Regions from separate parts of the Halomonas sp. A3H3 genome, predicted to be linked through region 1. Evidence: predicted binding sites of a transcription regulator. Region 1 holds the regulator's gene; the other holds the start of a gene.

Region 1 (15,127 bases):
AAACCAGAAAATGTTACATTCTGCGTTCAAAGCCTCCGGGATCAGTACATTGAGCAATACGACATAAATCCAGTGCATAAAGCGCCACTGCGTCGCTTTATTTATGAGCGCGTCAGAAAGTTAATTAAGGCCCAGTTTGTAGAGAAGGATAGTGAGATAAAGAGCCGCGGCCAGAAGTACCATGTAAGCTCTATGTTGATAGAAGCTGATCTTGATACTGATGAAGATGACTTTGTCTCATGGCTACAACGTACTCATCCTCAAACATCGAATGAGTCAGTCACCCATGATGCGAGCCAGTCAAATAGCGAAGAGAATAGGCAAGCAGCAAAGGCGCCTGCCGATAGCTACACTGTATTGGAAAAAAAGTTAAATGAGGCGCAAAGCCGGTTTTTGGAATCTTTAGGGGAAGTGGAGGCCTTCCAGCAGCTTATGAGGGACCATCCGGAGCTTAATAATAGCCTTTCAATTGACTACCGCAGTGCTCACGAGCGTAGCTCACGTCTTTTAGGCCATGTCAGTGCTTTAGAAAAGGCCATAAGCCGCCTCAGTGGCTCATGATTGTATTGCGGAAGTGGCAAGCGGACTGTTTAGACAAGGCCAAAGCACACTATCAGTGCCACCGTGATTATTTCGTTCAGGCAACCCCGGGTAGCGGGAAAACGCGTCTTGCCGCCGAATTGGCCAAGTGGTTGCTTGAAGAACAGCTTATCGACTTCGTTATCTGCTTTGCCCCTACGCGGGAAGTGGTTGCAGGTATGCAGCGCACGTTTTCTGCTGTTTTAGATCAGCGTTTTGGAAACGTCATTGCATCCGCAGGAGCCGCTTATACTTACCAATCCATGGAATACCAACAGGAAGAATTTTGGGATATTTTTAAAAAATTCCGCGTATTAGCTATCTTCGACGAAATTCATCACTGCGCAGGTCATGATCCTCTCCTTAGTAACACATGGGGACAGCAGATTATTCGGAATATCCAGGATCAAGCTACTTATACCCTAGGCTTGTCTGGAACCCCTTGGCGTTCTGATGACCTTCCTATCGCGTTGGCACGGTACTCTGATCCAGAAGGGCAGCTGATCTGTGACTATCGTTATGACCTACAAAGTGCTGTGAACGAGGGCGTTTGCAGAGCCCCACGGATTACGCTGATCGATAACCCTTTAATCAGGCTCGTCGAGGAAAAAGAAAACACTGAGTCTGTTCGAGGGTTTTCATGCTTCTCTCAACTACTCAGTGAGTCACCCGTTAGCTACGAAGACCTGTTGCGCCATGATGACATCCTCAATGCTGTGCTGGATATAGGTATTCATCAGCTGAGTGAAACCCGACATAAGACCCCTCAAGCTGGGGGGCTAGTGGTGGCAACGGATATTGAGCATGCCCACCAAATTGCTGCAATACTGAATGCTAAGCATCAAAGCTATGTCGTGGTCACCAGTAAAACACCTCGGGCTCAGCAACTAATCGACCGGTTTCGGCATGACAACACCTGCTGGATTGTAGCGGTTAGCATGATTTCTGAAGGCACAGATATACAGCGTCTTTCAGTTTGCTGTTACCTCAGTCGCATTCGTACCGAGCTTCACTACAGGCAGGTTCTTGGTCGCATCTTAAGAAAGATGGGCACTGATGACAGAGAGGCGTGGCTTTACGTGATCGCTGAACCTACCCTACGTAAATACTCGCAAAGAATCGCCAATGACCTTCCCGAGGATCAATCCACGCTGCAGGCAAAAAAGCTTAATGATCGTCTAACTAAATCCCACGCTGAGCACGCCGATGGCAATACCGAGGGCGCAAAAGAAAGTGAAGATAATCCCCTTTCCGTAAAAGAGCAGAACGGTAAGCGCGAGCTGCAAGTTACTGAGGCTTCATTACTGACGCTGAGCTTTTCTCAATACTACCGGCAGTATCTATTATCGCTAATGTAGTTTTTTCTTTCCATGGCTACCCCCACCCATCTTCAAGGTTCATAAAGTGTACCTTTTGACACGCTTCTATTATCTTTAAAACTCAATGGGTAATAAGTGTCGTTTGGGGTTATAGCTAAGGTTCAAAAGAAAGCCCCATTTTATGATCCAAAATTGAGAATACAGCTCAATGGCGACGATCGGCTACCTCCGAGTGCGTATTCCGCCCTATCGTGACCGCCCATTCCGTTTGAACGTGACCGTCTGTTCTGGATGATGGTGACCGCGCATTCCGTTTTATCGTGACCGATTTTGGGCAGTTTTCCGGAATCGCCGGTCACGTTGCCGGAATCATCGGTCACGTTCCCCCGGAATCACATCCAACACGCTGGAATTCTTTAACTTTATTCGGCATACCCTTCTTTTTCATCACGAGGAAGTGCGGATGCCGGCTGCGAGGATTTCCATGCGACAGATCGAGGTCTTGCGCCTCAAGCACGAAGTAGGCCTGAGCCACGACCGCATTGCCCGCGCCTGTGGTCTCTCCAAAGGCGTGGTCGGCAAGTACGTCAGCCAGGCCCAGGCGAAGGGCATCACTTGGCCGTTGCCCGAGGATGCTGATGAGGCCTGGCTGGAAGCACGGCTGTTCCCCGTCAAGGCACCGCCCTCACGCTTTGCTGAGCCGGATTACTTCCAGGTTCATCAGGAACTCAAGACCAAGGGCGTTACCCTGCAACTGCTCTGGGCCGAGTACACGGAACGCCACGGCGACAAGGCCTACCGCTACAGCCAATTCTGCCACCACTACCGGCTCTGGCGGGGGCGGCAACGGCGCAGCATGCGCCAGGTTCACCGGGCCGGCGAGAAGGTCTTTATCGATTACTGCGGACCGACCGTGCCGGTGGTGGACCGGAGCACCGGAGAGATGCGTCAGGCCCAGGTCTTTGTCGCCGTGCTTGGCGCCTCCAGCTACACCTTCGCCGAGGCCATCGGGAGCCAGAGCCTGCCGGACTGGATCGCCTCCCACCAACGGATGCTGACGTTCTTCGGCGGGGTGCCGGCACTGCTGGTTCCGGACAACCTCAAGGCAGCGGTCACCAAGGCGGACCGTTACACCCCGAAGATCAACGAGACTTACGCTGAACTGGCTGCTCACTATCAGACGGCGGTGCTGCCCGCGCGTCCCTACAAGCCCAAGGACAAGGCAAAGGCTGAAGCCGCCGTGCTGTTGGTCGAGCGCTGGATCCTGGCCCGGTTACGGCACCAGACGTTCTTCTCTCTGGCCGAGTTGAACGCCGCCATCGCCGCGTTGTTACCAGCGCTGAACCAGCGCCCGTTCCAAGGACGGACAGAGAGTCGTCAAAGCCTGTTCGATGCCCTCGACCGACCGGCACTACGACCACTCCCCGCCACGCCCTACACCTACGCCGAGTGGCGTAAGGCACGGCCGGGTATCGACTATCACATCGAGATCGAGAAGCGGCTATACAGCGTGCCCCACGCCCTGGTGGGGGTGAAGCTGGACGTTCGGGTGACCGACACCTCCGTGGAGGTCATGCACAAAGGGCAGCGAGTGGCGCTACATCCTCGTCATGGTAAGGGCCGCTTCGCCACCCTGACTGAACACATGCCTAAATCGCACCAGGCCCATCAGAACTGGTCACCGGGACGGTTCCTGAACTGGGCCAATGACATCGGCCCCGGCACGCTGGGCGTGGTGCAGAAGCAGCTCAAGGATCGGCCTCATCCGGAACATGGTTACCGCGCCTGCCTGGGACTTCTGAACCTTAGTCGGCGCTACAGTCGTGATCGCCTGGAGCAGGCCTGTGCCCGGGCGCTGGCCATCCACTCCGCCAGTTACCAGAGCATCACCTCGATCCTGAAGCAGGGGCTGGATCAGTTACCGCTGCCGTTGGTCGAGGAGCCACCGGAACTGACCGAGCTGCCGGTTCACACCAACGTTCGCGGCCCCCACTACTACCACTGATCCCGGAGAAACGTATGCTAACGCACAACACCCTCGATACCTTGCGCCACCTCAAGCTGACGGGCATGGGCGATGCCCTGGAACAACAACGCGCCCAACCGGAAACCCACGACCTGGCGTTCGAGGAACGCCTTGCCCTGTTAGTGGATCGGGAGGTGCTGCACCGGGAAAACCGTCGGCTGGACCGGCTGCTCAAGGCCGCCCGCCTGCGCGTGCCGGCGTGCATCGAAGACATCGATTACCGTCATCCCCGGGGACTGGAACGCTCGCGTATGGCGGCCCTGGCGAGCAGCGACTGGATCCGCCAGTCCCTGAACCTGTGCATCACCGGGCCTACCGGTTGCGGCAAGACCTGGCTGGCCTGTGCCCTGGGCAATCAGGCCTGCCGGCAAGGCCTCTCGGTGCGCTACCTGCGAGTGCCGCGCCTGTTCGAGCAGGTGCGCATCGCGCACGGTGATGGTAGCTACGGTCGGCTGATGAACCAGTTGCTGAAGACCAACCTGCTGATCCTGGATGACTGGGGCATGCAGAAGATCACGGCGCAGCAGCGGCAGGACCTGATGGAAGTAATCGAAGACCGACACGGGCGGGGCTCCACCCTCATCGCCAGCCAGTTACCCACGGAGCACTGGCATGACTACATCGGCTCCGCCACGCTGGCAGACGCCATCATGGATCGGCTCCTGCACGGCGCTCACCGACTCAATCTGAAAGGGGAATCACTGAGAAAAACCAACGCACAAAAAACGGAATCGGTTGACCCATCGTGACCGCTCAGCGTACAAAACTCTCTCCAGCGTGAAGGCCGTGTGCAAATCGGTCACGATCACCGGAATGACCGGTCACGTTCGCCGGAATACGCACCGAGTCAGCTCTAGCGAACAAAGCACCCAATCTCAACTTAGCGAGATTGCGAATCGACAAAATGTCGAATGTTGGTCATATGCTCATGCATCTGAAGCTTCTGCTAGCTCAGGAATTTGAAACACTCTATCTCCCATCGAATATCTCAATTCATCTGTCGAAAATTTATGCCATCTGATTTAGAATATTGGTTATGAAGATTTTGATTTGTTATTTATTTATAACTTTTATTTTAATGGTGGTTTATGAAGCCTAAAGAAAAGATGGATTTGAACAAGCTTTATAAAAAAATAAGGGCTAACGCTGGGAGAGCTGTTTGTGATTATTCTATGATTGAAGATGGTGACAAAGTAATGGCTGCCATAAGTGGTGGCAAAGATTCATTTGTTATGCTTGATACTCTGTTGTATTTGAAGAGAGTAGCACCGATTAATTTTGATGTGGTCGCTGTGAATCTCGACCAAAAACAACCCGGTTTTCCGGAGCATGTTCTTCCTGGCTTCTTCAAAAAGAATAATATTGATTATTATATTATAGATAAGGATACATATTCAATTGTTAAAGAGAAAACTCCTGAAGGGAAAACTACTTGTTCACTTTGTTCGAGACTTAGAAGGGGTTCTCTATATGGGTTTGCTGAGGAGATTGGGGCTACAAAAATAGCTCTTGGCCATCACATGGATGACATTGTAGAAACTCTTTTTTTGAATATGTTTTTTAACGGTAAGTTAAAGGCAATGCCTCCTAAGCTGCTAAGTGATGATCGCAGAAATATTGTAATAAGACCGCTTTCTTATTGTCGTGAGAAAGATATTGCTAAGCTGGCATCAATTGTAGAATTTCCAATTATTCCATGTAATCTTTGTGGTTCTCAGGAGAACTTACAAAGACAGAATATAAAAAACATGTTGGCAGGCTGGGAAAAACAAAAAGCGGGTTGTATTGAAAACATATTTAACGGTATCCAGAATGTAAGTCCAAGCCAACTAGCTGACTTAAATCTTTTCGATTTCCACAATCTCGATATCGACAGGTCTAGTAAAGTCATCTCGAACCATACTGGCAGTGTAGATGTTTCTTCGACCAATTTTATAGAAGCAATCAACCTATGATTTTGTAAAGAATACATTGGTGTATCTGGGCTGTCTTTGGTTATATTTTGATCAACTGCATTTGCTTAAAGCTTTTTTTTACAAAAAATGAATTTTTTGTATGGCTTGTGTTTGTTTTCTTTAGAAGAAAGAAAATTAAGTGACTGTATTGTAATGCTTTACTCACTCACTCTTCCTCTTTTAAAAAATTTGGCATATAAGGTAAGGACAGCTACACGATGCTGGAGATTTTGCGCAATTTGCAGCGCAATGCGCCGGTCAATTTTTCGCTGGTAGCGGTCAATCTGGATCAAAAACAGCCGGGTTTTCCCGAGCACGTATTGCCTGCGTATCTGGATAAGCAGGGCGTGGAGTACCACATTGTCGAGCGCGATACTTACTCGGTGGTAAAAGAGAAAACCCCGGAAGGTAAAACCACCTGCGCGCTTTGTTCACGGCTGCGGCGCGGCTCGTTGTATGGCTTTGCCGAAGAGATTGGCGCCAATAAGATAGCCCTGGGCCATCACCGGGAAGATATTCTCGAAACACTGTTTCTCAATATGTTCTTTGGCGGCAACCTGAAAGCGATGCCGCCAAAGCTGCTATCCGATGATGGGAAGAATATCGTTATTCGGCCGTTGGCCTACTGCAAAGAAGCGGATATCGCTGAGTTTTCGCGGCTGATGGAGTTCCCAATCATTCCCTGCAACCTGTGCGGCTCCCAGCCTAATATGCAGCGTCAGGTGGTCAAAGAGATGCTCGCCGAGTGGGACAAAAAGTTTCCTGGCCGCCTGGAGAGCATGTTCAAGGCTGTCACCAACATTGCCCCTTCCCAGTTGGCCGACCGCAGCCTGTTCGATTTTGAAGGCCTTGAGGCCAAGCAAGCAGAGCTACTGGCGGGGCGTATCCAAGCCTTTAACGTCAGCTAACTGTTTGCTCTTCCTCTTCGGCGAGGGTAATCAAGCGCGGCATATCGAGAATGTTGACCTCTCGCCCGGAGACCGCCACCACACTCTGCTGCTGAAAGCGGCTTAGTATGCGGCTGACCGTTTCCACCGCTAAGCCCAGGTAGTTGCCAATATCAGCCCTGGGCATTGAGAGGCGAAAGCTGTAAGGCGAGTAGCCCCGGCGACGAAAACGATCCGAGAGGGTAATCAAAAAACTTGCCAGCCGCTGATCGGCGGTTTTACGCGAAAGTAGCCGCATCATACGCCGGTCATCGCGCAACTCTTTGCTCATGCTGCGATAAAGCTGGCCACGCAGTTCGGGCAGCTCCTCCGAGAGTAAGTCCAGGCGGTCAAAAGGAATCTCGCAGACGGTGGTCGTTTCCAGGGCGATAACGCTACCGGGGTAATGCTCTTCGTCAATGCCATCCAACCCCACCAATTCACTGGGCAGGTAGAAATTGGTCAACTGCTCGCTGCCGTTACCTTCGGCGGTGATCTGTTTCAAACTGCCCGAACGGACTGCGTAAACGCTGGTAAAGGTGTCGCCCTGACGAAACAGCGGTTCGCCTTTTTTCAGCGGCGCGCGACGACGAATAATGGCGTCAAACTGCCCCACGTCGTCCAGCTCAAGGGCAAGTGGCAGGCACAGTGAGCTCAAACTGCAGGTTTGGCAGCGAGCTTCATGGAGTAGCGAGCGCCGACGGCTCATGGGTTCCAACATGCTTTGCTCCTTGAGAGGGTCCCGCTTATCAATTAGAAAATCCTTACTTATTATAGTCGCTTTAGCATGCCTGCAATAAGGTGATTAAACAATCTTAGAATACTGTTGTCCCGTTTGCCCGGAAAGATGGGTATCAAACGCCATTGCTATATGGCGAATCAGCAGTCGACCCATTGGCGTTGCGTTAAGCTGGTCGCCGCTGCGTGCCAGCAGGCCATCTTGCTCGGCGCTTTGCAGGCGCTCAAGCGCAGGCGCAAAGTAGCGTGGGGCATCAATGTTCCAGCGCTGGCTAACGGCGGTCAGGTCAATGCCCATATTGCACATCAGCCGCTCAATCACATCCCGGCGGATCAGGTCGTCATCACTTAAGCGTATGCCACGCACGGTGGCAAGCTGCCCCTGATCCAGCGCCGCTTCGTAGCGGGCCAGATCGCTAGGATTCTGCGCATAGACGTCATCAATACGGGAAATCGCCGATACGCCAAGCCCGATTAAGTCGCACTGAGCATGGCTGGAGTAGCCCTGGAAGTTGCGCTGCAGCGAGCCTTCGCGCTGGGCAATAGCCAGGCTATCGTCAGGGCGGGCAAAGTGATCCATACCGATATGCACATAGCCAGCTGCGGTGAGCATTTCGATGGTGGTGCGCAGAATCGCTAGCTTCTCTTCTCCGCCTGGCAAGTCATCGACATTAATGCGCCGCTGCGGGGCAAAACGCTCGGGCATATGCGCGTAATTAAACACAGAAAGGCGCGCCGGGTTGAGCTCGATCACCTGGCGTAGGGTGTTGGCAAAGCTCTTTTCAGTCTGAAATGGCAAGCCATAAATTAGGTCGAGATTGAGCGAGCGAAAGCCCAGGCGATGCGCCTCCTCCATCAGCGTTTCGGTAAGTACCCGAGGCTGAATACGGTTAATCGCTTTCTGCACCAGCGGGCTTAAATCCTGCACGCCCAGGCTGATGCGATTAAAGCCGAGGGATTCGAGATGGCGCAGCGTAAACACATCCGCTTCGCGAGGATCTATTTCAATTGCGTAATCGCGATCAGCAGACGATGAAAGACCAAAACGTGCATCCAGTCGATCAATCAGGTCGCCCATCTGGTTCAAACTGAGAAATGTCGGCGTGCCGCCGCCCCAATGCAACTGCTCCACCGGTCGTGATGTATCCAAGTGGCGTGCGGTCAGCACCATTTCACGGTCAAGCCGGGCTATATAGGGCTCGGCAAGGGCAGTGTTTTTGGTAGCGATTTTATTACACGCGCAGTAGAAGCAGATCTTGCGGCAGAAGGGCACATGAACGTACAGAGAGAGCGGACGCTTACTGGCATTGCTACGCTCCAATGCCTGGGTCAGGTCGCCAGGGGTAAATTGGTCGTGAAACGACAGCGCCGTGGGGTAGGAGGTGTAGCGTGGGCCGTTGGTGTCGTAGCGACTCAGTAACGCTTCGTCCCACACCGGCTGCATAGGGGCTGCGGCAGCAGCGGGTGCAAGAGGCAAGGCAGCAGGGGTATGAACGGGCATGAAGGGGCGCTCCGACGTTAGGAAATGCCGCTAGCCTAACCCGTGGTTAGGAGGTAAATGTTGAGCCACGTCATGCTATTAGAGGTTGTGTACCGAAAGCGTCCACAGTTGCCACAGTGCAAAAGCGATAATTGTCAGCGCTGCCACGCTGCGGGTCGCGGGGTGACGTATCAAATGGCTGAGCTGGCGGGCAGCCAGGCCAGTGGCAAGCAGCGCAGGTAGGGTGCCAAGCCCAAAGGCGCCCATGAGTAGAGCGCCCTGAAGCGGGTCGGCAATCGCTAAGCTCCAGGCCAACATGGAGTAGACCAACCCGCAGGGGAGCCAGCCCCAGAGCGCTCCCAGGGCGAAGGCTTGGGGAATATGCACTACGGGCATCAAGCGACGCCCCACGGGTTCGATAAAGCGCCATAGTCGCCGGCCAACGGCCTCCACTTTGAGCAGCCCTTTCCACCAGTTGGCGATATACAGTGCCATTAAGATCAGCATCAGTGCGGCAAATACCTGGAGTAGCAGGCGTGCCGTAGCAGAAAGGGAAAACAGCGTGCCTAGCAGTGCCACCAGCGCGCCTGCGCTCATATAGCTAACAATGCGGCCTGTGTTGTAGCTGAGCAGCAGGCCTCCCATGCGCGCCGGATGACGCATGCTGGGGGGGACTGCAAAGGTGAGCGCGCTCATAATGCCGCCACACATACCAATGCAGTGGGCGCCGCCCATCAAGCCAAACACAAACGCCGCCATTAGCGGCGGCAGATCAAGCCCCGTTGGATTCATGGCCGAGGCTCTTGGTCGTCGGGTGTGTCTGCCGCTGATGGTTCGGAAGATTTTTGCTTTGCCTGCTGATGCTGGCGGCGCTGCTCAGGGCTAAGATCGTTTTCATCCTCATCAAATAGAATGCGGTGCGCTGGGCCTTCTAGGTCATCGAACTGATCATTTTTCACCGCCCAGAAAAACGCCCAGACGGCGAGGCCCAGCAAAATCAGGGAAAGCGGGATCAACAGATAAAGAATCGTCATGCGGCCACCGGTGTTGAGGTGTCGAGCGTTGGCGCGGGCTGAGGTCGCCAGCGCGACAGTCGCAGGGCATTACCCACCACTACTAGCGAGCTAAGCGACATTCCAATTGCAGCTAGCCAGGGCGGCACCAGACCCATTGCCGCCAGCGGCAGCGCCGAAAAGTTGTAGCACACTGACCAAATCATGTTCTGGCGCATGATACGCCGGGTGGCGCGGGAAATCTCGATGGCCTCAAAAATCCGCATCAGGCGTGGGCTGAGCAGCACTGCGTCGGCGCGGGTGCGGGCTAGGTCCGTTGCGCCATTCATGGCAATCGCCACATCGGCACCGGCTAACACCGGCACGTCGTTAATGCCGTCACCAATCATCGCCACAGTTTCGCCTGCGGCTTGAAGCTCTTTCATCCGGGCCAGCTTGCCTTCCGGGCTGGTGCCCGCATGCCAGATGGCAATATTGAGCTGATCGGCCAGGCTTTCCACGGCATCTTCGGTGTCACCAGATAGCAGCTCCACGCTTAACCCCAGAGTCTGGAGGGCTTTGATCGTGGCGGCAGCGTCGTCGCGAACGCCATCGTGCAGGCCAAACCAGGCGCGGGGTGCACCGTTTTCACTAAGCAGCAGCCACTGACCTTTGGCCGGCGCCGCTATGACGTCATCCTCGGTGCTATCTATTGTGCTATCCATTGCGCTATCTATTGCAAACCTGGGCTTGCCCAACCGCCAACGAGCGCCGTTTAGGCTCCCTTCGAGCCCTTGCCCGGTGTGGCTGTGAATATCTTTGGCTTGCAGGGTCGCATCCCGGAACGGCCTAAAGGCGCGGGCGATCGGGTGTTCCGAGTGGGCCTCAAGGGCGGCGGCAATGGCCCGTGCATGCTCGGCGGTTAATTCACCAAAGGGCTGGGTTTGGGTAAGGTGCATTTCGCCGCGGGTCAGGGTGCCGGTTTTATCAAAAATCACCCGGGTAACGTTAGAGAGCGTCTCCATGGCATCGGCGCGGGTGATCAAGACACCGCGCTTTCGCAGTTGGCCATGGCCAGCTGCCAGTGCCGCGGGAGTGGCCAGCGCCAGCGCGCAGGGGCAGGTCACCACCAGCACCGAAAGTAGCACCCAGAGCATCCTCGAGGGGTCGATAAACCACCAGGCGATAGTCACGCAGGCTGTGACTACTAGCAGGCGCAGCACGAATAGGTGCGCCATACGCGCAGCCATCTGGGCTAGCCGCGGGCGGCTGGCAAAGGCACGGTCGGTAAGATCGACGATACCCGCTACACGGGCATCGCGCCCTGCGTGGGTAACCCTTATCACCAGCGGGTTTTCCATGTTTTGGCTACCGCCGGTAATGCGGTCGCCCACTCGGCGGGTTACTGGTAGGTATTCGCCGGTCAGCATTGATTCGTCCAGGCTCGATTCACCCTCCTCGATGATGCCATCGGCAGGCACGCCATGGCCGGGCTTGATCAATACGCGATCGCCGGGAGTGAGTTCGCTGGCGGGCAGAATGCGCTCGCTGCCGTCACTTTCCAGCCGTGTGGCCGAAATCGGCAGCACGCCGCTCAGCGCATTGCCGCTATGCCCGCTGCGGCGCCTGGCGCGACTCTCCACGTAGCGGCCAAACAGCAAAAAGAAGGTGAACATGGTCACCGAGTCAAAATAGACCTCGCCCACGTCAAACAGCACCGCATAGCTGCTGGCAAGATACGCCCCGCCGATTGCCAGTGACACCGGCACATCCATGCCCAGTACGCCGGTGCGCAGGTCGCGCAGGGCGTTGCGGAAAAACGGCTGGGCGGAGAAAAACACCACTGGCGTGGCCAGGGCAAAGGAGAGCCAGTGGAACAGTGCGTAGAAGTCTTCGCTGATTTCACCGGGGCCGGAGACATAGATCGGGATCGAGAACATCATCACCTGCATCATGCCGACGGCGGCAATAATCAGCCGACGTACGTTCATGCGCTCTTCATGCTGCAGGCGCGCCTGGGCCTGGTCTGGCTCGTAGGGCTGGGCCTCGTAGCCAATCGCGGCCAGTTCGGCCAGCAGTTGCGAGAGCTTCAGCTGCTGAGGATCCCAGCTCACCCGCAGGCGGTGGTGAGTTAAGTTCACTGCGCTGGTGGCAATTCCCGTTAAGGCATTCAGGCGGTGCTCGATCAGCCAGGCGCAGGCAGCACAGGTAATGCCTTCGATGGCGAGGGTCGCTTTGACGTTGCCCTCATCGCCGTCGGGGTGAACAAACTGTGCCTGAAGTCCGGGGTCGTCAAACACCGACCAGGTATCGGCTTTGGCAGCCTGATGTTCATCAGGGCGTTCGGGCAGTTCGGTGCGGTAGCGGTAGTAGCTTTCAAGGCCCCCATCGACGATGGCATGGGCCACCGCTTCGCAGCCAGGGCAGCAGAGCGGATGGGCATGATCATCAAGGGTAATCGACCAGGGCGCCCCAGCGGGCACCGGGTTACCACAGTGGTAGCAGGGCGCGGCAGTCGTTACGTCGCTCATTCGCTTGCTTTGCGTCCTCCCGGCAGTAGTGTGACGCTGTCTTCATCGGGGAATGTGGCTTCACCGGTAAGGCGCCAATCGGCATTTTCCAGCGCGGGCTGAATCTGCAGATACCAGCGGTAACGCAGGTTGTCAGGGCCTTGTGTGATATAGCGGCCGTCACGGACATGCTCAAGTACGAAGGATTGATCACGATCATCTTCGGTAGGGAAGATAAAATCCAAATAGAGTTTGTCGGGACGCGCATCGCCGCTTAAATCAATCACAATATCGCTGGTAAGCGGATCAAGGCGTAAATCTGCGCTTAGGTTTAACTCTCTGGCACGGTCTTGCTTGGCAAGCACCATATTGATGGCTTTGCCATGCTTGTAATAATCCTCCTGAACAACCATGCCATCGAAGCTTTTAACCGACATAACGGCAAAGGTAATACTAAACATAATGGATGAGAGCAGAATGCCGATTAAAAACCACGGCCAAAACTGCTTATACCAAGGCGTCACCTTATCGCCAGAGGGTAGGGATGACATAGTTGCTTATCTCCTAATATTGCCCAGGAAGCTGGTTTCGCGCTCGATACGAATATCCGCATCCTGTTGAGCCTGCAGCGTGAATACAATGGGGTGGCTGGGTTGCTGTAAATCGTCGGGATCGGCGGTCACGGTGACGGCTTCGAAGCGCGACTCCCCCGCGGGTACGCTAATAGCACTGCTGTCTAGAGTGAGGCTGGGCAATCCAGCAACGCTTAGCTGGTAGGTGTGGTCTTGATCATCCAGGTTGCGAATGGTCAGGCTAAATACATTGCTAATCTGACCGTCGCGGGTCATTTGGTAGAGCTGGGTACGCTCGCGTTCAGCGTCAAAATTGAGCGGCATGCGGTCGTTAATGGCCCAGGCAAAGGCGCCCATCATCAGCACCAGAGCGGCGAAGTAGCCGAGCAGGCGCGGGCGCATGATATGGCTCTTTTTGCCTTCCAGAGCATTTTCGGTGGTGTAGCGCACCAAGCCCCGCGGGTAGCCCATTTTATCCATCACGCTATCGCAGGCATCGATACAGGCGGCGCAGGTAATACACTCGTACTGCAGTCCATCGCGGATATCGATGCCGGTAGGACAGACCTGCACGCAAAGGTCACAATCGATACAGTCGCCATAGCCTGCCTCGCGGGCTTCTAAATGGCTTAGGTTTTTTTTGCGATGACCACGGGGTTCGCCACGTGATTCATCGTAGGAGACGATCAATGTGTCGCGGTCAAACATGACCGATTGGAAACGCGCATAGGGGCACATGTAGATGCACACCTGTTCGCGCAGCCAGCCCGCGTTGAGGTAAGTAAATACCAGGAAAAAACCAACCCAGAAGTAGGACCAGCCGTGAGCTTCAAGGGTGGGGAGCTCTGTCACTAAATCACGAATCGGCGTGAAGTAACCCACAAAGGTAATGCCGGTGGCGAGGGCAATGAGCAGCCAGGCCGTGTGTTTAGCCCCCTTGCGCCAAGCTTTGTCGGCGGTCATCGGTTGGTTATCGAGTTTGATGCGCCGATTGCGCGAGCCCTCGATACGGTGTTCAAGCCAAATGAATAGAAATGTCCAAACGCTTTGCGGACAGGTGTAGCCACACCAGACCCGACCCGCAAAAACGGTAATAAAAAATAGCCCAAAGGCGCAGATAATCAGCAGCCATGACAGCAGGATGAACTCCTGCGGGTAAAACGTGGCGCTAAAAATATGGAATTCACGGTTAGGCAGGTCGAATAGAATTAACGGCCGACCACCAATGTTAATCCACGGTAAAAGAAAAAATGCCAGCATTAACGCCCAGTTGGCACTGCGCCGTAGCTTTTGGAAAACGCCTTTAATTTCGCGCACGTAAATGTGTCGCCGCTTGGCGTACATTTCTTGGGTAACCGTTTCAGAGGGAACGTGATGTCCCACCGGATTCGGCGTGACGTCTTGGCTTGGTATCTTTTCCATGGCGATATTCCCGGCTCAGAAGGCAGGAGAGGTGGCACCTTTCTTCAACTAGACGAAATGCTCAATTAAAGGAAGTGCTTTGTTAAATATGATGCTTAGTCGCGGTCTTATGTGTTTCGTTAATATTGTATCGGGTTGGGTATAAAGAAAGGGTGCGGTTTGGGGCCGCACCCTTGCTTGGCTAGCGTTGCTGACGGTAACTGCTATCTGTCAGCGGTCAATCAGTCCGCTAAGCGCAGGCTATACACATAGGCGGCAACCAGATGAACACGCTCTTCACCAATATAGGCCGCTTGCGCAGGCATATGACCGTTACGGCCGTTACGCAGCGTTTGACGGATAGAGTCACCGACTTCCTGGCCGGGTGCCAAATAAAGCCAAGTGTTATCGGTCAGGTTGGGTGCGCCGAGAGCCGTGTTACCCGTGCCGCTGGGGCCGTGGCAGGCAGCACACACCGCCATAAAGGTGCTTTCGCCCTGTTCAGCCTGCGCCTCGTCATGTTCTTCATTAGACAGCGAAAGTACGTATTGCGTCAGGTTCTCAATATTCTCCTGACCCAGTTGCTGCCAGGAGGGCATTAGGCCGTTACGGCCATTATTGAGAGTGGT
Region 2 (15,127 bases), 610 kb from region 1:
TACGTCATTGATATGCGGTTCAAATTCGACGCATAGACTGATGGCACTGCTCGGTGGCGAAACGCTGCGCACCTGCGGCAGCGAACGTAATTGATCATGCAGCACCTGTTGGCGCCCTAGATAGTCGCGCTGAATGCGCCGACACCAGGCATCCAAATCACCATCAAAAATAAACTGCGCCAGCACGGCTTGATCCAGCATGCGCCCTTCGCGGAATAGTTCACTGCGCAGGCGGTTCATTGGCCCCGCTAAATGACGGGGTACCACTAAATAGCCTAAGCGCAGCCCTGGAAACATCATCTTGGAAAACGAGCCCACCAGCAAGTGGCGCTCCGAGTGCGGGTCAAAGAGCAGATTGGAATGGTCGTCGCGGTTAAACTCGTAATCATCTTCGACAATATACGCGGGCGCTAAGGCATCACATAAGCGCTGTTTATCCACCGCACTGGTAGGCACACTGAGCGGGTAATGGTGCGAGCCGGTCAGGTAGGCCAGCTTTACCGGGCCAGGAGCAGGCGGAAGCATGTGCCCCTGACCTGGCAGCCACGCCACCGGTTCGATTTCCAAACCTGCGGCGGTAAAGACGTTGCGCGCTCCCCAGTAGCAGGGCGACTCTATGGCAACAGTGTCACCCACATCAGCCAGTGCCACGGCGCATAGCTCAATGCCGTTATGGGTACCGTCAGTGATGATGATCTGTTCCGTGTCGCAACTAATATTGCGCCAGCGCGCCAGAAAATCGCGTATCGCGCGCTTTAATGGGCCGTAGCCACCGGTGGAGTAGGAGAGCAGCAGGGCGTTTTGCGGCACCGTCACGCTGGCGTAGAGCTGCCGCCATTTACGCATCGGGAATTGGGCGATATCGGGAATGCCGGGCACGAAGGCACCGCTTTGGATCATGCTCGCACCGGGGCCACTCAGCACCCGCTGGGCGCGAGAGGAGAGCTGTGCATTGCCATGCAGAAGAGGGCTTGGCGTAACGGGGCGGCAGGTCCAGGTGCCTTGGCCGTGGGCGGTTTTAAGCAGTGCCTCCTCGAGTAGCGTATGGATCGCCAGCGCCAGGGTTTGGCGAGCAACGCCAAGGGCATCCGCCAACTGGCGATGGGAGGGCAGACGCAGCCCGGCAGGCCACTGCTGGGTAATGGCTTGTCGCAATGCTTGCTCAATACGCACCTGCTTACTCAACCGTTCCGGTTGGAGTGCATAAAGTTGTACAAGTTGGTGCACGACCTCCTTGCGATCCATTTGAACACCCCTTAATCCCGCTTAACCCGCTAACGGCGGGCACTTAGACGAAAGCCGTATGAAAATAGCGCACCCTTTCGGTGCGTATGAAAAGTGGTCTAGTCGAACGCAAAAGTGGTGCGTTCGCGTTTTCTCTCTCGCCTGCTAGCGTGTGGCCATCCTGTTTGGCGAAACCGTTTAAAACATGCCTATTCAAAGAGAGGCTGTTAAAACAGGATCAGGATACTGCGCCCCTGAGCGCCTACGACAACATCCAATAACTCGCAGGACATTTCAAATGACCACATCCTCATCAGAACATGAAGGGCTCGTCCGGGTATTGGCCCGTGGCGATGTATTAGCGCTGGCCTTCGGTGCCATGATCGGTTGGGGCTGGATTGTCCTCACCGGTACCGCCATTCAATCCGCCGGCAGTTTAGGCGCCATTATAGCGTTTATTATCGGCGGTTTAGCGATTGTCTTGGTTGGCCTTACCTACGCTGAACTTGCCGCTGCGATGCCCAAAGTGGGTGGTGAGCACGTCTACAGCTACCGCGCCTTGGGCCACTTACCTTCTTTCTTGTGCACCTGGGCGATTATTCTAGGCTACCTAAGCGTGGTGGCCTTTGAAGCGGTAGCACTTCCCACGGTGATTGAGCACCTGGCGCCCAACTATGCCGTCGGTCATCTGTGGACGATTGCCGGGTGGGAAGTTAAAGCCACCTGGGTAGCGGTAGGTGTAGGCGGCTCGTTGGTCATGATGATCATCAATTACTTCGGTGTGACCACCGCGGCCCTGCTGCAAAAGGTAGTGACTGGGTTAATTCTGCTGGTGGGGGTCATGTTTGTCACCGGTTCGCTGTTTGAAGGCGAAACCATCAACATGATGCCGCTCTTCACCCAGGCCGACACCGGCGTGTTCGCAGGCATTGTAGCGGTGCTGGTCATGGTGCCGTTTCTGTTTGTGGGTTTTGACGTTATCCCCCAGGCCGCTGAGGAGATCAACCTGCCCTATAAGGCCATCGGCAAAGTGCTGATGATGTCGGTGATTCTGGCGGTGGTGTGGTATGCGCTGATTATTCTGGCGACCAGCCTGGCGCTCAACAGCACTGAACTGGCGGCCAGTTCACTGAGTGTGCCGGACGCCATGGGAAGCCTGTTTAACGCCGCGTGGGCCAGCAACTTAATGGTCATGGCGGGTATTGCAGGCATCATTACTAGCTGGAACGCCTTCTATATTGGCGGTTCCCGGGCGATCTATGCCCTCGCTAAAGCAGGCATGCTACCTGCGCCGTTTGCCAAGCTGCACCCTCGCTACAGAACCCCTACCAATGCCATCTTTATGATGGGCTTTCTCTCCTGTTTGGCGCCCTTCTTTGGCCGCCCAGCGTTGGTGTGGATCGTTAATGCGGGTGGCTTGGGCATTGTGTTGGCCTACCTGTTTGTGGCCATCTCCTTTGTGGTGCTACGGGTGCGCGAGCCGGATATGCCCCGCCCATTCAAGGTGAGTAACGGCAAGCTGTGCGGCACCCTCGCTATCATCCTTTCTTTCGGTATGGCGTGCCTCTACCTGCCCGGTAGCCCGGCGGCACTGAGCGTTGCGGAGTGGACTATCTTTGCTGGCTGGGCGGTGCTGGGCATCGTGCTTTATGTGCATGCGCTGCGCACCTACGGGCGTGACTACAGCGATCGCCATATGCAAGTGGATCTGTAAGCCGTCCTACGAGATTTCTGAGGAGCAACATATGAGCTTTATCGAACAGTGGTTGCACGATGCGGTTCCAGCCCTGGTGGGTGGCGAGTGGCGTACAGGTCAACAAACCTTTGTGGTGGATAACCCCGCCTCCGGTGAAACCATTGCCCGGGTGGCGGATATGGGCGCCGACGATACCCGTGATGCCGTGGCCGCCGCCTACAACGCTGGCGCTGCCTGGCGAGCCACGCCGGTCAAGCAGCGCTCGGCACTGCTACGGCGCTGGTTTGAGCTTATTAACGAACATGCCGACGACCTGGCCCACCTGATGACCCTGGAGCAGGGCAAGCCGCTGGCGGAAGCCAAAGGCGAAGTGACCTACGGTGCGTCGTTTATCGAGTTCTTCGCCGAAGAAGCCAAGCGCATGGCAGGAGAAACCCTGCCCAGCCACGGCGCAGACAAACGCTTATTGGTTCTGCGCGAGCCGGTAGGCGTGGTGGCGGCAATTACCCCGTGGAACTTCCCGCTGGCAATGATTACCCGTAAGTGCGCCCCGGCGCTTGCCGCTGGCTGCACCGTAGTGATCAAACCGGCTGAAGCCACTCCGCTCACCGCCTTGGCCGCTGCCTATTTAGCGCTGGAAGCAGGCCTACCGGCGGGCGCCATTAACGTGGTCACCGCTTCCAAACCGGCAGCGGTAGGCGAGGTGCTCACCACTGATCCTCGGGTGCGCAAGGTGTCGTTTACCGGCTCCACGCCTGTTGGCAAACACCTGCTGGCCCAGTGCGCCAGCACGGTGAAGAAAACCGCCATGGAGCTGGGTGGCAACGCGCCCTTTATCGTGTTTGACGACGCCGATGTAGATGCCGCTGTTGATGGCGCAATCGCCTCCAAATTCCGCAATGCTGGGCAAACCTGCGTATGCACCAACCGTTTTCTGGTGCAGGACGGTATTTACGACGCATTCGTCAGCAAGCTGACCGAGCGTGTGAATGCACTAAAAGTCGGTGATGGCCTGGCGGAGGGCAGCATTATCGGCCCGCTGATCAACCAAGCGGCCGTCGACAAAGTGCAGCGCCATGTGGATGACGCGGTAAACCAAGGTGCTCGGCTGCTGTGCGGCGGCAAGCCCCACGCGGCGGGTGATCGCTTCTTTACCCCGACGGTACTGGCGGATGTCACCACCAAGATGGCGGTGGCCGATGAAGAGACCTTCGGCCCGGTAGCACCAGTGTTTCGCTTCCAGCGCGATGAAGAGGCCATCCAGATGGCCAACGATACGCCCTTTGGTTTGGCGGCCTACTTCTACGCCACCGACTACCGTCGCATCTGGCACACCATGGAGCAGTTGGAGTACGGCATGGTCGGCGTGAATGAAGGGCTGATCTCCACGGAGCTGGCGCCGTTTGGCGGCGTAAAAGAGTCCGGGCTGGGCCGTGAAGGCTCCCACCACGGTCTTGATGAGTTTACTGAACTTAAATATGTCTGCGTTGGCGGTTTATAAGGAAAGCTATGATGACTAACCAAGAATTGAACGACCTGAAAAACCGCTACGTGGCCAACGGTGCCGCCACGCCGACAACCCAGTTTGCCGAGCGCGCTGAAAATGCTGAGCTGTGGGATGCCGACGGCAACCGCTGGATCGACTTCGCGGGCGGTATTGGCGTGCTGAACCTGGGCCACCGCCACCCGAAAATCGTTGCCGCCGTTGAGGCGCAGCTCAAGAAAGTCATGCACACCAGCGCTGCGGTGATCTCCTACGCGCCCTATGTGCAACTGTGTCAGAAACTCTGCGAACTGAGCCCGGTACGCGGCCCCGAGCGCAAGGCGATGCTGGTGAATACCGGTGCCGAAGCGCTGGAAAACGCCGTGAAGATTGCCCGCGCTGCCACTGGCCGTAGCGGCATCATCACCTTCGACGGTGCCTTCCACGGCCGCACCATGATGACCCTGGCCATGACCGGCAAGGTGCTGCCCTACAAGAACGACTTCGGCCCGATGCCGGGCGACGTGTTCCGCGCCCCGTTCCCCAACCCGCTGCACGGCATTAGCGAAGAGGCGTCTTTGGATGCCATTCGCACGCTGTTCAAAACAGATATCGCCCCGCACCGCACGGCGGCCATCGTGATTGAACCGGTACAGGGCGAAGGCGGGTTCTACATCGCCTCACCGGATTACCTTAAAGCGCTGCGTGCACTGTGCGACGAGCACGGCATTCTGCTGATCGCCGATGAAGTGCAGTCGGGCTTTGCCCGCACCGGCAAGCTGTTTGCTCTCGAGCATAGCGGTATCGAAGCGGATATTCTCACCACCGCCAAGAGCCTGGCCAACGGCATGCCGCTTTCTGCAGTAGTAGGTAGCGCCAAGGTAATGGACGCCTCCGGCCCCAACTCGCTAGGCGGCACCTACAGCGGCAACCCGCTCTCCTGCGCAGCGGCGCTGGCGGTGATTGAGGTGATCGAAGAGGAAGACATCCTGGCCCGCAGCGAACAGATGGGCAAAATGCTCGCCGAGCGTTTCGCGGTATGGGAAGAACGCTTCCCCGCCGTGGCCCACGGTCGCCAACTAGGCGCCATGGCGGCGTTTGAACTGCTCGACAGCGACGGTAAACCAGATACTCAGATGACCGGTGCGCTCTGTGCCAAAGCCCGTGAGAAAGGTCTGATCCTTCTGTCATGTGGCTTCTACGGCAACAGCATTCGGATTTTGGTACCGCTGACGGTTTCTTCTGTGGTATTGGAAGAGGGCTTGGGTATTATCGAGCAGTCCCTGGAAGCGCTTAGCTAATCCTCTTCTAAGCATCATCAAGCCCGCCGTCGTCAAACAGCGAAAGCCGCTGGCGATGGCGGGCTGGTTTCAAGAGGGCTCAACCCTTATTGGACAGTGCGGCGACCCCAGCTTAAGTACTTTATGGGCAAGAATTCGATGCCTCTCTAAGCGATTGAATTTGGCTTCAACCGCGTCTAACGACCACGCTACTTACAGCACCAGATCCATTTTGATCCGACGCTGAATGGCTGGTGAGTAACCTCTCGACCTTTCATTAGCATTTCGCAATTAAGTAGCTAAACTTAGTGAGGGCTACTACATGGCCCAAGCGGAACAGCCGCACTGCAGTTATGAACGGCTGATTGTTAACCCTGAGGAGATCCGAAATGAACACAGTGAAGCACGCAGCCGGTCGCTGGTTGGTAGCTCTATCGCTGGCACTGCTGGCAATGCCCGCCATTGCTAAAGAGGGCGTTAGTTTTGTGACTCCAGAAGACGGCGCTGAAGTGTCAAACCCGATACAGGTGGAAATGGGCGTTTCAGGCATGCAAGTCGAGCCTGCTGGTACCATGGAGGAGAGCACAGGACACCATCATCTGATCGTTGATGGCGGGTCGATTGCCAAAGGCGAGGTTGTCCCTGCCGACGATACCCATATCCATTTTGGTGGTGGCCAGACCAGCTACGAGCTCACCCTGCCCCCAGGCGAGCACACGCTGACTCTGCAGTTCGCCGATGGTGAGCACCGCTCTTATGGCGCTGACTGGGCAAGCACCATCACCGTCGACGTGGTTGAATAACCGCTAGTGAGTTAACCCCGCTCAGGCCCATCCTTGTGCACCCGAGGGTGGGCCTGTTGATGTTGTGGATCTTGCCTGCCATCGTCAAACTGCGAAAGCTGCTGGCGATTGGCGGGTTTTTTGGCTTTAGGGGGAACGTGAATATTTTGGCGTTGCAGTGTGATTAGGAGCCACTGCCCCTGCAGTCTGGTTTAAACCTAGATAACCACTGAGTGGGAGTAAGACCGAAGGCTTTCTTGAAGTGGTTTGTCATATGGCTCTGGTCATTGAAACCAGCTGAAACCGAGGCGTACGACAACGAATAACCTTGGGTCAAATAGTGTTTTACGAACGAAAGACGCCGCATGGTCAAGTAACGGTATGGGCTTGTTCCGTATAATGCCCTGAAATCTCTTGATAAACTCCACTTTTCACGGCCACTTACTAACGCTAAATCATCCAGTGTGATCTGAGAATCCAACGAATAGTGGATATATTCCCTAGCTTTTTCTGCGGCGCCATAGTCGTATGCCACCCTACCTTTTTTGTGACCGGCAACAGTAGATAGAATATTGGCCAGCTCAAAGATAATATCGTCTTCTTCTAGCTGTTTATGAGTAGCTTCTAAATCATACATGAGGAATTCTGTGGCTGCATATAGCCGAGGGTCTGTGCTAACGCCACCCTTTATGTAGGGTAAGGTGCGGCCACCAAGCACCGCTTGAAGAGCACAGGGTTCAATATACATGATGCGGTAGTGGAAGCCGTCATTCGTACCAGCCTCACCGTCGTGGAGTTCATCAGGATGAATCACAATGGTATTGCCAGGTAAGCTAGTTCTTTTTTCACCTCGGTAATTGAAGCAATGAACCCCTGACAGTGTCCTGCCTACAGCATACGTATCGTGCCGGTGCGGCTCGAAGGCAACGCCAGAAAAAAAGGCTTCAAATTTTTCTATCTGTGTATTAAAAAAAGAATTTAGCATAGGTGGTAAGGTATCGGCTTCTATCTGAATGCAGGGTTATCATGCAGCGGAATATATAAATAAGTAAAGCTAGTTAGCCAGTTTTGACAGTTTATATAGGCTGTCCTTGAAGCGCTCTCGTATTGCGGGCTATTCAGCTCAATACGTAATATAGAGTGGTGGCGACGACTGTCGTTAGGATCAGTCCACTTTTTAATATAACTGCCAATATGCCTACTGCAATAAAAGAAAAAATAGATAGGTTAAGCCCGTTAGCTATCTCTGGTATCACGATATAAGTGATGAAGCAAATAAAAATAGAAGTAGGCAATACTTCCTCAATCAGATGCTGGGACTTTGCACCGAAGTTAATCGTGAACAAAGAGGGCAGAACTCTTACCATGACACTTGTAAGTAGAAGAGCCAAAATCACCAAAAAATTATCTGCCATATTTGTTCCTCAATATTTTCTCTTCAGTAGATAGAAGATAGCGGATAATAGAATGATGGAGGGGACCCAAAAGTAGATGCCACCAAGGGTGTAATAGAAAATCCCACTTATTAAAAAGCCTAACGTTGACTTTGGAATGGTTATCAAACCACTTTTATAAGGTCGGTTTTGAAGATACGAGATGGCAAGAAAAAGAAGCACCAAGCTCGCAGGTATACTGGCATTTATGTCATCAGGTAAAAGGTTGGGAAACAGCCTAGCTATAATGCCGCCTGCTACCCCAAAGAGTATCCAGGAGACGAAAATGGTGAAGCGAATTATCAGCATGGCTCTTTGGTTATGTCCCTGCTCAATAGCGTACGCTTCGTCGCCGAGTGCATGGGACGAAAAAAACTGAAGTAGTTTATTTGTTGGTAATTTGTTTGAGCATGAAAGCGAAATTGCAAAATACCGGCTATTGATCATGGTGGTAACGAAGGCAATAGTTAAAAAACTGGCACCAGAATCAGAGAGAGGTAGAGCGGTAAACTGCCCGCTCCCAGAAAAACCGAGTAGGCTTACAAGAAAAATTTCGACAATGCTCCAGTCTGCTTTGTAAGCAGTAAAGCCGAATAGCATGCTTACAGGTGCTATTGCAAAGATGGCCGTCAATAGTAACGGAAGTAGAACCCGATACTCTACTGTGTTTGAAGCAGAGAGAGCTTTTTTGGTGTTTAAATACTTACTCATCATTGCCAATCGCCTTTCCCAAGATGTGAATTTTTTTGTTATGGCTAATGGACTTACAGCAGAACAGTGAAGCTAGCTGCTACGCTGGAAGCGTATGGGAAAAGTTGATAAGCGTATTGTAAGATCGTGCAGGTTTGTTGAGAGCGGAGTGGGTCTAGCCGTTATGGTTCTTCAATATTTTGTTTTCGTGCGTTGGCTTGGGCATCGCTGGCTGGCGAGTTTATCCACAATCACTTGGCTGGCTTCTTTGGTCGGGTTCAATGGTGAATACGGGCAACATGGGGCCCGCCGTGGCTGCGTTAGCAAGCGGCGCGTGATCATGAATGCGTACTCGCGTTTGAACCAAACGACCTGGATAGGTGCCTTAGCCATTAATAATACTGATACCTGACGGTTGAGAGCTATTCGCCGCTAAGTCTATTCGCCACTATGCCATGACGTTACCATCAAGGTAGCGTTTGCGTAATCAACCCAGCAGATCAACTCTGCAGGAACAAACCCGTAGGAGAGTAACGATGTATATCGCGATGAACCGCTTTCGGATTGCCCCAGGCCGCGAAGAGGACTTTTTAGAGGTGTGGCGCAACCGCGACTCTCACCTGGATGAAGTGCCGGGCTTCAAGCAGTTCAAGATGCTGCAGGGGGAAAGCCAGGAAGATCACACCGTGTTTATCTCCCACAGCGTGTGGGAGTCGGAAGAAGCCTTCCGCGCCTGGACTAAGTCAGATGCGTTCCGGAAGGCCCATGCCAATGCCAAATCACCCGAAGGTATTTATCTTGGCCCGCCTAAGTTTGAAGGTTATGAGGTGGTGCTTTAAGCCATAGGTAATAATGTCAGCGCTGGACAACAAGCAAGTGATGCACGTGTTATCCAAGCGATATGGGTTTATAGGTTCATTACAACTATCACCCCAATAATCACCACCGCACAGCTTGCGATGACCCATTTAGTGAAGCTGCTGGCGGTGGCTTTATTCGTTTGCTCAAGCTCGTTTAGCAGGATGTTAACGCGCATGTTAGAAGTGAATTCGGACGTGAGGTATTGATTGCTGACGCGGCTACCGTCGTACCAATGTTCGGGAAAATCGATAAGCGATGTAGGGAGCGCTAACTTGTCGCCATAATTCAAAAACGACATGCTTTGTGACTTTGTATTGATCAGTTCATTGCGCTGGGGAATTGAAGCTGGCACCTCCACTTCTGGGATGCTCATATACTTCAATGGCTTACATATGTAGTTGCCTTTCCTCTGCCCCAGTAAAAGCATTGGAATCCGGTATTGACCGCATTGAAAGCGCGCTAGGCAGGGAAAGCGTCCGTCGCTATAGTCAGGCTGAAAAAACTCGTCGCTATTGGCCATTTCGCCGGGTAACAGCCCGTCGAGACTTTCGCTGAATCGCGCCATATCAAAGCTTCGGCCCTTCTGGAAGAATGACCAGGCAAGGTGGTTGACGATACGCTCTCGCAGCGCTTCGCTGGCGATGTGAATTCCTGTGGTGTCGGGGAGTGCCGCATTAGCTTTGAAAAGTGACGCCGGAATCCAATCTGGATCCGGCTCAAAGAGCGCCTTCATGCCCGTAGGCATAGTGAAGCTGACCATTAACTCCCAGCGCTCAGGAGTATCGGCTGGCTCCCCTTTCAATGGCGCGATTGCCGTTACATTCAAGCTAATGTCGTTCGCAGAGGGGACAATATCGTGATTGATCAAGGCGCGTAGCTTGTTGAAGTGGGAGAGTGGATTCTCTTCAATCAGGCTATTGCGATAAGGCGACTCTGGCACGATGGGTTCTATTGACGCTTCGTCCCAACTTAGCAGTAACGGCCGCCTCATGCGTTCGAAAAAGGCCTGCTCGCTTGGCGATAGCGTGTTCAGTGGTTTCGCGCCATCGGGTAGCTCGGGGAAAAGAGGGTTACGCCAATCCAACTGATCATCGAATACGTAGATAGGTGCTAGCTTGCTCGAGTCTTGACCGGACGAATGCGACAAGCTGCTATCGACCCAATACTGAACCGCACCATACGGTAATGCGCCTGCCTCGCTCATCTGCTCGAAAGAAAAAACTTGTGCCTGGTAGACAACTTCTTTTCCCTCTTGGGGTTCCACAATCGCCGTCATGCCCAACGCTAACGTAGACCTACCCTCAAGATACTGGCCTGTTTCGCCATCGGTTAGGTGTAGACCCACACGATACAAGTACGCATTACGGGCCAGTTCAGCCAGTGTCAGCGGCTTGGCCTTGACCACTGCTTCGCTGTCTTCTTCAATCTGTGCACCAGCCAGCAATTTGAGCAGGGTATCCGCGCTTGTGGATGCGACGTAACGAGGTTTTGAGTCTACCTGCATCACGACCGGTTCGTCATGACCTGCCGCGTTGCGAGCAAAGGCCGCATAGAGTTCGCAGTCGGCCCAATGAAGTAGTTTGCGCTGATCCGACGATGTCAGATCTTTCTGAAATACAGGGAGAGAGAAGCGTGTAGAAGTATTCGTTGTCATGGTTATCATCCTTGAGTTAGATGGCCGTCTAAAGCCCAATAAAACACTAGGCTGTTAATATGGTAATGAAAAAAGAAGGGTACGAGTTGGTGCTATAAGCGACCAGGATCACGCTGGTGCTTACCCGTGAACTTATCGAGTAAGCGCCAGGCTTAAGCAGTATGGGGTTATAAAACCATATCCAATATCACGAAAAGTGCGACGACGGCACAGCATCCCAGTAGCCACATGAGTGGGGAACTGTTATCGGAGAATTGCTGGTTCACGTTTTCGGGCAGCTTTCTTTCGGGTAGTTTTCTGAAACTCATTTCGGAATAGAATTTGTCTTTGATATCTTTATTGCTAATCCGTATGCCTTTATACCAATGATCAGGAAAGTCGATAAGCGATGTGGGGATCGCTAGTTTGTCGAAAAATGCTGAAAGCTGCATGCACTTTGACTCTATACAGATCAGCTCGCTACGACGAGGCACCAGCGTGGAGACATCCGCCTCTGGGATCTCCTCGAACGTCAATGGCATGCATATATAGTTTCCTTGATCCTGCCCTAATAAAAGCATCGGCACACCGTATTCGCCGCACTGAAAGCGTGCCAAGCAGGGGAATCGTTTGTCCGAGTAGTCCGGCTGAAAGGAATCATAGCTGTTGCTAATGAAATCAGGTAGCAGCCCCTTGAGATCTGTGTCAAAAAGGCTTTGTGTGAAGTCGCGGCTGCGTTGAAAGAAGCTCCAGGCAAGTTGATTGACGATACGCTCGCGAAGTAATTCGCTGGCGCGGTGGGAACCGGTTGTGCTGGGTAGTTCTGTATTGGCTTTGCATAGAGAAGCTTCAATCCAGTCCGGGATGAAGACTGCATTCGCCCCTGTGGGCATGGTAAAACTAACCCTTATTTCCCAGCATTCGGGGCTGTCTGCGGGGTCATCATCATGCCTGGCAGATGTTGTGATCGTCAGGGTAATGTCGGCAGCAGCCGGTACGATATCTTGATCGACCATGGCACGCAGTGGGCTGAAGGTGCTGAGGTTGTCCGCGCCCAGCAGGCTGTTCTGATAGCAAGACTCTGTATCGGTTGGCGTTGCAGACTCGTCGACCCAGATCGGTATCGGCTGCACTTTCATACGCTCGAAAAAGGCCTGAGCACTGGGCAGGAGCGTACTCACTGCCTTTGCGTCATCGGGTAGTTGCGGAAAGAGGGGGTTGTTCCAATCCAGCTCATCGTCAAATACGTATATTGATTTTATCTTGCTGAGATCGCGGTCGGAGGTGTACTCGAGTTCAATGTCGTGCCAATACTGAACAGCACCGTAGGGTAAGGCTCCAGTGTCATTAACAGACTCGAAAGAGAATGGGGCGGCTTCGTAGATGACTTCGTTGCCCTCGGCATCTTCCAGGATAGCCGTCATACCCAATAGCTGCATTACGGATAATCCAATATGCAGACTTTCTTCCTTGTCGATGAGGTGTAAGTTCAAGTGGTAGAGGTGCGCATTGCGGGCCAGCTCGGCAAGCGACATTTGCTCAACAGTTATTTCGTGGCCTTCTTCAAATTCTGCGCTGGCCATCAAAGTTTGTAAGGCATTAATGCTGGTAGACATGATGAAGCGACGCTGAGAGCCTACATGCATCACTGCTGGCTCTTTATAGCCTGATGTATAGCGTAGAAAGGCTACATAGAGCTCGCAACTGGCCCAACGCAGCAGCTTGCGCTTGTTTGTCGTTGACAGATCCTGCCGAAATTCTGTGAAAGAGAAGGGCTCAGAAATAGCTGTGGTCATCATTCATCATCCTTGATACGAAAGGCGTGTTGTCAAAAATAGTGCCGAAGAGTGGCAACAGAGGCATACACTCCCATGGATGGCATATTTAATTTCGCTTAGTTTACCTAAGTAAGCCGGAGTTTTCCCAGCATCAGGCCTCATCATCGCCAAAGAGCAGATCTGTTTTGAACTGGGTGTTTGTTTAGCGCTGACAAGGGTTGGTAAAAACTTAAAACAACGCCAAGCCAATAGAGAGCAGTACGCTATAAAGCAGCGTTGAAATGGCCGTTTTCTTCAGCATGCCGGTTAGAATCTCGCCATCACGGGCATGGCTTAACGTTCTGGCTGCGTCAGTCAGTGGTTTGGCCACTAGCAGGCAGCTCCATCCCACCCACGGCACCGGCAGCGCAACCAAGTAGATTAGGGTAAGTAGCAGCGCCAACCCCAGCAGCGCCCAGTGGTAGTTAATCGCCTTAGCGCGGCCTAGCCGCACCGCCAGGGTGATTTTGCCATTGCGTGCATCGCTTTCGATATCGCGCACGTTATTTACATTGAGCACGGCGGTGGCCAGCAGGCCGCAGGCGGCGGCAGGTAGAAATGGTAGCCAGTTTAGCTGCTGTACATGCAGATAGTAGGTGCCCAAGACGCCGAGTAGCCCAAAAAATACAAAGACCGCAATGTCCCCAAACCCTCGGTAGCCATAAGGGGTGCCACCTAGTCCAACGGTATAGGTCACCGCTGCCAGCAGGGCAGCAGCACCTAATAAAATGAAGATGAGAATTTGCCCCCACTGATTTCCAAACGCGGCGACCAGCAGTAACAGCCCCAGTAACGCGGCAACCGTTGCCGCAATGATCATTCCCGTGCGCATTTTTTCCGCGCTAAGCAAACCAGAAGAGACTGCTCTTGCAGGCCCTATACGCTGTTCGTCATCGGCGCCCGATGCAGCATCACCGTAATCGTTGGCTAAATTAGACAGCACTTGGAGCGTAATAGCGGTCAGTAGGGCAAGTACAAGCACTGCCATATTCAGGGCATCCACACTTGCGGCTAGCCCAGTACCCAACAGAATGGAAGCACACGCTAGCGGTAGCGTTCGGGGGCGAGCGGCTAACATCCAGGCTTGGTAGTGGCGGCGCTTACTATTTTGTCTCATTCCGTTGATATTCCTGTTGACCGTTTTCATTCAATAAACATTCGGCACTGTATGATTAAGTGCTAAAAAGTAGACCTACATCAAAACTAGCGGCGCTGTCTTCCCCCACACTGCTGGTTACCCTACAGCAGGAGTTTACGCGATGATTGGCGACTTATTTAGACATAACAAATATATGGCGGTAGTTTGGTTACTGCTACGGCTCTATTTAGGCATCACCTGGCTAACCTTAGGCATCGGTAAAATGACCGGTGGCTTTAGCGCCGAGGGCTTCCTAAGCAATGCTGTCGCCAACCCTGTGATGCGCGAGGGAAGCGCGGTTTACCCTAATTATGTCGCCTTTCTAGAGAATTTTGCGTTGCCCAATGCGGATGTCATTAATTTCATTATACCGCTGGGAGAAGTGTTAGTTGGCCTGGGTTTGATCGTTGGTGTGCTGACCTCGTTTGCTGCGTTTTTCGCCATCGTGATGAACATGTCGTTTTTGATGGCAGGCACGGTGTCCACTAATCCATGGATGATTGCGCTGACTTTCTTGTTGCTGGTGGCGGGTGCCAATGCGGGGCGGTTTGGTGGCGATCGGTGGGTGCTGCCCTATATGAAAAAAAAGCTAGGCTTGAAGTACCCAGCTGCCGCTGGTAGTTAATTGAAAACGCGGGGCTAACAGGCGAATTATGCACGTTACACACCCTATTGAAGCACTCAAACATCAGCTTGATGCGCTTCGTCATACGGATAAAAAAGGGTTTATGCGCCTAAATACGCCCTGTCAGGTCGGTAACCTGATGGGGTGGTTAAACGTGCAGAGCGTTTATCCCCGCCTCTATTGGCAATCCCGCGATGTGGGCACCGTGGAGTATGCGGCGCTGGGGGTTGTTAGGGCGTTTGATTCGCTAGCCGCGCTGCAGGCTGACCTTGCCACACTGGCCGATAGTGGTGGCGAGCAGCCGGATTACTTCGGGGGCATGGCCTTCGACCCCGGTATGTCTGGGTGGGAGCATTTTCCGGGCTGCCACTTTTTGCTGCCGCGTATAGAGCTTAGGCGCCAGCAAGCGGGGGCGACGCTATCACTCAATCTGCGCTTTGATGATTGCTGCCCAGAGGTCGAGAT

What was found. Region 1 encodes FNR, which switches genes on or off when oxygen is low (the NO sensors DNR and NnrR bind a similar motif). Its sites were predicted from a motif close to TTGATNTANATCAA; they were not measured.
Region 2: a site for FNR is predicted at 14,087-14,100, ahead of HALA3H3_RS11380 (1,4-dihydroxy-2-naphthoate polyprenyltransferase). Genes of this name have one in related genera too.

The regions. Positions count from the first base shown of each region.
Region 1 covers NZ_HG423343.1:3,151,165-3,166,291, forward strand. The annotation lists gene HALA3H3_RS13945 (hypothetical protein) at 1-561, shown strand, start outside; gene HALA3H3_RS13950 (DEAD/DEAH box helicase) at 558-1,937, shown strand; gene istA (IS21 family transposase) at 2,362-3,903, shown strand; gene istB (IS21-like element helper ATPase IstB) at 3,918-4,673, shown strand; gene ttcA (tRNA 2-thiocytidine(32) synthetase TtcA) at 5,013-5,879, shown strand; partial or broken gene ttcA (tRNA 2-thiocytidine(32) synthetase TtcA) at 6,080-6,787, shown strand; gene fnr (fumarate/nitrate reduction transcriptional regulator Fnr) at 6,780-7,526, opposite strand; gene hemN (oxygen-independent coproporphyrinogen III oxidase) at 7,611-9,044, opposite strand; gene HALA3H3_RS13985 (sulfite exporter TauE/SafE family protein) at 9,123-9,815, opposite strand; gene ccoS (cbb3-type cytochrome oxidase assembly protein CcoS) at 9,812-10,057, opposite strand; gene HALA3H3_RS13995 (heavy metal translocating P-type ATPase) at 10,054-12,546, opposite strand; gene HALA3H3_RS14000 (FixH family protein) at 12,543-13,076, opposite strand; gene ccoG (cytochrome c oxidase accessory protein CcoG) at 13,083-14,519, opposite strand; gene ccoP (cytochrome-c oxidase, cbb3-type subunit III) at 14,741-15,127, opposite strand, start outside.
Region 2 covers NZ_HG423343.1:2,544,117-2,559,243, forward strand. The annotation lists gene HALA3H3_RS11320 (aminotransferase-like domain-containing protein) at 1-1,245, opposite strand, end outside; gene HALA3H3_RS11325 (APC family permease) at 1,523-2,938, shown strand; gene HALA3H3_RS11330 (NAD-dependent succinate-semialdehyde dehydrogenase) at 2,970-4,421, shown strand; gene gabT (4-aminobutyrate--2-oxoglutarate transaminase) at 4,433-5,704, shown strand; gene HALA3H3_RS11340 (DUF4399 domain-containing protein) at 6,073-6,486, shown strand; gene HALA3H3_RS11345 (helix-turn-helix domain-containing protein) at 6,650-7,450, opposite strand; gene HALA3H3_RS11350 (hypothetical protein) at 7,584-7,880, opposite strand; gene HALA3H3_RS11355 (AzlC family ABC transporter permease) at 7,890-8,612, opposite strand; gene HALA3H3_RS11365 (antibiotic biosynthesis monooxygenase family protein) at 9,125-9,427, shown strand; gene HALA3H3_RS11370 (hypothetical protein) at 9,496-11,103, opposite strand; gene HALA3H3_RS11375 (hypothetical protein) at 11,271-12,881, opposite strand; gene HALA3H3_RS11380 (1,4-dihydroxy-2-naphthoate polyprenyltransferase) at 13,090-14,016, opposite strand; gene HALA3H3_RS11385 (DoxX family protein) at 14,159-14,662, shown strand; gene HALA3H3_RS11390 (isochorismate synthase) at 14,691-15,127, shown strand, end outside.